One region of the Lactobacillus intestinalis genome, then DNA from elsewhere that is predicted to be linked to it. Evidence: predicted binding sites of a transcription regulator. Region 1 holds the regulator's gene; the other holds the start of a gene.
What was found. The regulator NrdR, encoded in region 1, represses ribonucleotide reductase genes. The targets are predictions, from matches to a motif close to ACACNATATATNGTGT.
Positions count from the first base shown of each region.

Region 2: nrdJ (ribonucleoside-triphosphate reductase, adenosylcobalamin-dependent) is a predicted target of NrdR. The motif match lies at 1,831-1,846, and genes of this name have one in related genera.

Region 1 is NZ_CP072983.1:606,226-609,653, forward strand. It holds gene polA (DNA polymerase I) at 1-466, shown strand, start outside; gene mutM (bifunctional DNA-formamidopyrimidine glycosylase/DNA-(apurinic or apyrimidinic site) lyase) at 475-1,305, shown strand; gene coaE (dephospho-CoA kinase) at 1,302-1,904, shown strand; gene nrdR (transcriptional regulator NrdR) at 1,907-2,374, shown strand; gene KBW87_RS02760 (DnaD domain protein) at 2,377-3,428, shown strand, end outside.
Region 2 is NZ_CP072985.1:255,349-258,776, forward strand. It holds gene nrdJ (ribonucleoside-triphosphate reductase, adenosylcobalamin-dependent) at 1-1,759, opposite strand, end outside; gene KBW87_RS09305 (cysteine hydrolase family protein) at 1,978-2,523, opposite strand; gene KBW87_RS09690 (maltose acetyltransferase domain-containing protein) at 2,611-2,850, shown strand; gene KBW87_RS09315 (hypothetical protein) at 3,350-3,428, shown strand, end outside.

The DNA.
Region 1 (3,428 bases):
TAAAAACTTGGGAATTTCTCGTAAACAAGCTAAGGAATTTATTGATAATTACTTTGAACAATATCCTAAGATTAAGGAATACATGGATAAGGCTGTAAAGTTTGCTCGTGAACATGGCTATGCAGAAACTATCATGCATAGAAGAAGATATCTGCCTGATATTCATGCTAAGAACTTTAATGTACGTAGTTTTGCTGAGAGAACTGCAATTAATTCTCCGATTCAAGGATCAGCGGCGGATATCATTAAGATAGCAATGATTAATATGCAAAAGAAACTTGAGGAGCTTCATTTGAAGACTAAAATGGTTTTGCAGATTCATGACGAATTGGTCTTTGATGTGCCAAAAGAAGAATTAGAAACTATTAAAAAGATTGTCCCAGAAGTAATGCAATCTGCAGTCAAACTTGATGTGCCATTAGTGGCAGATTCAGGTTATGGTCATAATTGGTATGATGCAAAGTAGGTGACACTATGCCAGAAATGCCAGAAGTGGAAACAGTGAGAAGATCGCTGATTCCTTTAATTAAAGGGAAAACTATAAAAAATGTAACATTGTGGTATCCCAATATTGTAGCCAGTGATCAAAGTGAATTTGTTCATGATTTAGTAAATAAAAAGGTGATTGGCATCGATCGTTATGCCAAGTATCTCTTGATTAGATTAAGTGATAATCTAACTATTGTGTCTCATTTGCGGATGGAAGGTAAGTATCACTTAGTTGATGTGGATACGCCTAAAGATAAGCATGATCATGTTCAATTTGAATTCACTGATCATACTGCACTTAGATATAATGATGTTCGTAAATTCGGCCGAATGCAGCTTATTTTAACCGGAAGTGAAAAGACAGCAACTGCAATTGGAAGATTGGGCGTAGAGCCAAATTCAGCTGATTTTACTGATCAATATTTTATTTCTAAACTCAAAACAAAGAAAAAGAATATTAAAAATACTCTGCTAGATCAAACGATTGTAGCAGGACTTGGAAATATATATGTGGATGAGGTTTTATGGCAAGCAAAGATTCATCCGCTTAGTGTTTCAAGGGCTATTCCTGCAGACAAAGTAAAAGAACTACGTAAAAATATTAATCATACGATTAAATGGGCAACTGAATTGCATGGAACCACAGTCCATACTTATCTTGATGCTAATGGAAACTATGGCGGTTTTCAAGATAAGCTTAAAGTATATGGTCATAGTGGCGAAGAATGTCCTAGATGTAATACAATATTAGAAAAAATCAAAGTAAATGGGCGAGGAACAACATTTTGCCCGCATTGTCAGGTGATATATAAATGACACTTGTGTTAGGTTTAACCGGCGGAATTGCGACTGGTAAAAGTACTGCTGATAAATTTTTTGAGGAAAAAAATATTCCAATTGTGGACTGTGATGAGATAGCCCACAACATCATGAATGTTAATAAGCCGGCTTGGAAAGATATTAAAGAGGTTTTTGGTGATGAATATTTAAATGAAGATCAAACCATTAATCGAAAAAAGTTGGGCAAATTAGTGTTTAATGATCCCACAAAAATGAAAATTTTGAATGAAATTACTCATCCGCGGATTTTTCAAGAAATGGAATCACAAATCGCACAATATAAATCTGAAGGCTATTCTTTGATTATCGTCGATGCCCCAGTTTTGTTTGAATCTCATAGTGAAAAATATTATAACGAAACTTTAGTAATTAGTTTGCCTCAAGACCTACAGCTTAAACGATTAATGGCACGAAATAATTTGACTAAAGAAGAAGCTCTTAGTAGAATTAACAGTCAAATGTCATTAAAAGAAAAAGAAGCTAGAGCCACGTATGTGATTGAAAATACTGGTTCTGTAGAAGATTTATATAAAAAATTGAATGAGTTATTAACGAAAATTAAGTATGAGGTTTAATTATGGAATGTCCAAATTGTCATCAAAATGCTTCACGCGTTATTGATTCTCGTCCAAGCGATGAAAATCGAGCTATTAGACGTCGCCGAGAATGTGAAAATTGTGGCTTTCGTTTTACTACATTTGAAAGAATTGAAACTGCACCATTACTTGTTATTAAGAATGATGGAACGCTTGAGCCATTTAGTCGTAAGAAGATTTTGCATGGGGTCATGGCTGCTTGTCAAAAGAGACCAATTACTAGTCAACAATTTGAGCAGTTGGTGGACCATGTTGAAAATAAAGTTCGTAAGCAAGGTGTTAGTGAAATTTCATCTAAGAAAATTGGTCAATTTGTCATGGATGAATTAGCTGACATCGATGATGTAGCCTATATTCGTTTTGCTTCTATCTATCGTGAATTTAAAGATATGTCTAGCTTTATGAAGACGATGGAAGATATGATGGCAAAGCGTGAGAAAGGAAATTAGAGATGTTTGAAACATCTAATCCTAAGCAGCCATTTTACGTTGCTAACAAAATCAATTTGTTCCCAGGAGATATCAAGGTTTTGATTAAACTCTATCAGCCCATTGTTGGCGCCACGGCAGTTTCTTTATATCAAACTTTGATTCAGGATTATGATGCGTATGCAATAGTTTCAGATTCGCAGGGGATTTATTCTCTGCAGGAGGAACTAGATTGCAGTTTAAAAGACATGTTTTCTGCTTTGCATAAACTGGAAGCTGTCGGTTTAGTGAAGACGTATCTCGCTGATAGTATTATTAATAAAATTCTTATTTTTCAGTTGATGAATGTGCCTAGTGCACAAGAATTCTTTTCAACTGCGCTTTTAGCGAGTCTTTTAAAAGAAAAAATAGGGGCAATTAAGTTTCATGCTTTAAGTCATGCTTTTGCTAAGGAACTTAAACGAGCTCAAAAACCCATTAAAGATGCACAAGATGTTTCTGCATCTTTTTTTGACGTCTTCCATCTATCACAAGCAGAAGCAATTACTCCATCTGATGATGTGAAAAAAGCTGCTAGTGAAAATACGGGTCAAAAAATTGTTCCAGCTCAAGTCAATGATCACAGTAATATTGATTGGGAATTTTTGAAACAACAATTTGAAATGTATCAAATTCCGCCCGAGCAAGTAACTCTTCATCAACGTGAGATTGCATCTCTCATGACCACTTACAATTTGAACGAAAAAGAGTTTTCTGATAAAGCAATGTATGCCATGCGGGAAGCGCCAACCCAGTATGAGTTGAATATGCAGCTGATTGAAGAGAAGATTGCAGAAGAATCTCAAAATGTGCGTTTTTTGGCTAATAAGGAAAACCCTAAAGAAGAAAAGCTGGATTTGAGCGGTTTATCTCACAATGAGCAAGAAATTGTTAAAAATGCGATGAATCTATCGCCCTATGACTTTTTGCATAAGGTTAAAAAGCAGTATGGAGGGCAAGTTTATTCCAGTGAAAGCTATACTGTTAATGTGATTAATAGAAAATATCACTTACCTGTATCTGTTTTAAATATGGT
Region 2 (3,428 bases), on a different replicon from region 1:
GATCCGATTCTTGGAACCGAATTCGTTGGATTAAATAACCGGAGTAGTGGAAGTGCATCCCTTCAGAAACACCTGCTAATTTTGCGACCGTTCCGGATGGCTTGACAGTAGTGTGTTTAATTGAAGGATTACAGTGAAGTTCCTGGCTGTATTTTCTATCAGCTTCCACGACTGCCTGATAAAGTTGATCAACTACTTTTATCCCCTTGGGATCATAAATTGCCTTCTTAATCTTTTCTCCTGTAGCTGGATCTTCTACATCCTTAAACCCGATTACTACTCGATGACCTAAATCATTTAAAAGCCAGTCTTGAATTCCAGACATTGACACCCCAATGCGCCGATTTTTGTTGATGGCATTCCGAGAAACTTCCCAATCATAATGACTAAAAGTAACCCGTTTTGTGTAGCGAGCAGCTAGTGCAAAGGCTTCTTTTAAGTCCCAACCTTGTTTTTCGGCAATAAATGGGAAAACTTCAAATAAATTACATGGCTCACCGTTGGATAGAGAAATTTCCCCACAAGGATTGGTTCCTTCTACTTCATTATCAATGCCTGGTTGATAGCCATCTACAATTCTTCCATAATTTCGTGATAATTCAAGATTAACCACTCCTGGTTCACCATTATGTAAAATGCCGTCGGCAATTGGATCATAATCTTTAAATTTAGAATTGATAGCTACACTATTGTTAGAAGCCCAGCGGTGATGGTAAAGTTTTTCTTTATCTTGCTTCATTTTGATAAAGTCTTGATTATCGCTAGAGCCCAGGGCAAGTTCTGCAGATCTGCGAACGTTCCCAGCCACAACAGTCTTACCGATCAAATTACAGATATCAGTAGCATCAACTGCGGTTAAATTCTTCCCTGCTCGATTATTAAGTACTTGATTAATGTCAAAAAACATTTCAACAAGTGGCATCGGGCCCGAAGCAGTTCCGCCAAAACCGTGAATTTTAGCGCCATAAGGACGAATATTGCTAATGTCTAAAACTAGTTTTTTCTTATTTTCGGGGTTGGTCGCATTAAAGTGCATATCAATCAAACGTGCATTAGCTAAAACCCAACCTTCACGGGTATCAGGCAATTTATAGTAAACATAATCTTGATCTTTTTCATGGCCTTTTTTCCATTCATCAAGATCAATAGCCCCTTTTTCTAGAGAAGGAGAGTAAGATTTACTATTTTTATCAATTACCACACTTAAATCAACTTCTTGATCTACTGTTGGGATTTGATTAATGTTACTGTCAACAACAGAAAAGCCTACGCCGCCACCTTTCATTAATTGATCGAAAGTAAAGGAAAATGGCATTGATACTGCAAGCTGATCTTTTTTAAGGTAATCTGGAGAAATATGACTATCGCCATATTTTTGCGGACGAATAGCGATAAACCAGCAATTATTTAAAGAATCACCGTTGCGCTTTTGATAGTCAGTCCCCGAAATCCAAAGATTTCTTCCGGAAGGAGTTGCGGATAAACCATAAACTAACTTAAAAAGCTGTTGAGCCTCGTTAGTAAGTTCTTTAACAATTTGTGGAGTAGGATGCTTTAGCCGAGGATCAAGATTAATATTACCTTCAATCACCCGTTTTACCGTTTCATCCCAATTTTCTGAGCGATTTTTATCATCTAGCCACCGAGCGTAGGTTCTCTTATAAGTTACCCAGCCAAGTTCGCCCCAGTGAGGCCTAATTTCTTTTTTTACTTGATTAATAAAGTCAGAATCAAGTGTAATTACTCTCTTATCAAGCATCATGTAAGTTTCCTTTCTTTAATTAAAAATCCGCTCATAAATACATCATCTATGTGACAATAACGAGAATACCACAAGATGTTGTGTTATTAAAACTGTATGAAACTAGTAAAAACTAAAATAAGTGGGTCTAATTAATGAGTGAGTAAGAGAGAAAAAAATAAAATATTTTTTAGGTAAAGAAAAAAGCATTACTTTCAAATAATGCTTTTTCATTTCTAAATTAATGTTGCTCCAAGTGAATTCTTGAAGTGATCTAATGCCCATTCTTGTCCATGTTCGGTGAAAGTTGCGACCCCTTTAGTAGGGATAGTAATGTGATAATTGAGATTGTAAGCAGCGATAGCTGTGTGCAAAACGCAGATATCGGTGCAGACACCTGTAATATAAAGATCATCAATTCGACGCTCACGTAAGTAATTATCTAGATTGGTGTTTTGGAAAGAGGAGTAACGATTTTTATTAAACTTATAAATCTTGTCACCATCTTGATGTTCTAAATACCAAGTTTTTAACTTACCATAAAGTTCTTGACCTGGGGTTCCTACAATATTGTGAGGAGGGAAGAGTTTATATTCAGGACTAAATTTATCTCTTGTATGACCATCCGTCGGAAAGATAACATAGTCTCCATTTTTGTAAAATTTGTCAGCAAGATTTACCAAATAGTCTTCTAAGTCTTGCGCAACTTTGCCACAAGTAAGAGAGCCATCTGATGCTACAAAATCGTTGGTATAGTCAATGATCAACAATGCTTTTGTCATAATTTTTCTCCTTTAAACTTTTACTAGTTAATTTATCAAAAAACTATGCTATCTTAAAGATCTAGGAACAATTTTAAGGAGAATTTTATGGATTCAGATTTAGAGAAAATGCTTGCTGGTCAGCCTCACAATCCAGTAAGTCCAGTTTTGAGCCAGATGTCTCAATTAGCACATCGCTTGTGTCGTGATTATAGTTTACATACTGAAACAGATAAAGTAGAGAGGGATGCAATTTTAGATAAGCTTTTTCCGGATCATAAGGATGGCATTTATATTCAAGGCTCCGTTAATGTAGACTATGGTAACTTTATGCATATAGGGAAATAATTTTTCGCGAACTTTAATTTTACTGTTTTAGATAGAGCTTCGGTGACGATCAGTGATAATATGTAATGTGTGGGCCTAATGTGACTTTAGCAACACCCATTCATCCGCTTTTACCAAGTCAATGAAATCCTCATCAGCAAGCTGATGGTTCACAAGCTGCTTTAGAATGCAGTTGGGGTACCCACTAAAGTTATTCGCAAAATCACGGAAGAGGATCGTTTAGACAATTATCCGTATTAATTTGAATTTTATCCTAAAAATATATTAACTATTTCTCAACTTTTGTTATAATAAAGATGCCATGGCACAGGGCGTTAAATACTGGGCCAAGGTGAAGATGGTAAAAGAGGACAAGATTGATTATTAGAAGTAAGTAGGAGTGATGACCTATTTACTGATCAATCGCAGGCTTATGTATGGTAGAAGATGCATATAGTAAAGAAATAGAAGTTAGGCGATAGGCTTAACTTCTATTTTTTTAGTAGAAACGAGGATAAAAATGAGTTCATATTTTCAAATTCAATGGCGTGACGATGAACTAGATAATTATAGTAGCGACAAGCTTTACTACATTTGGA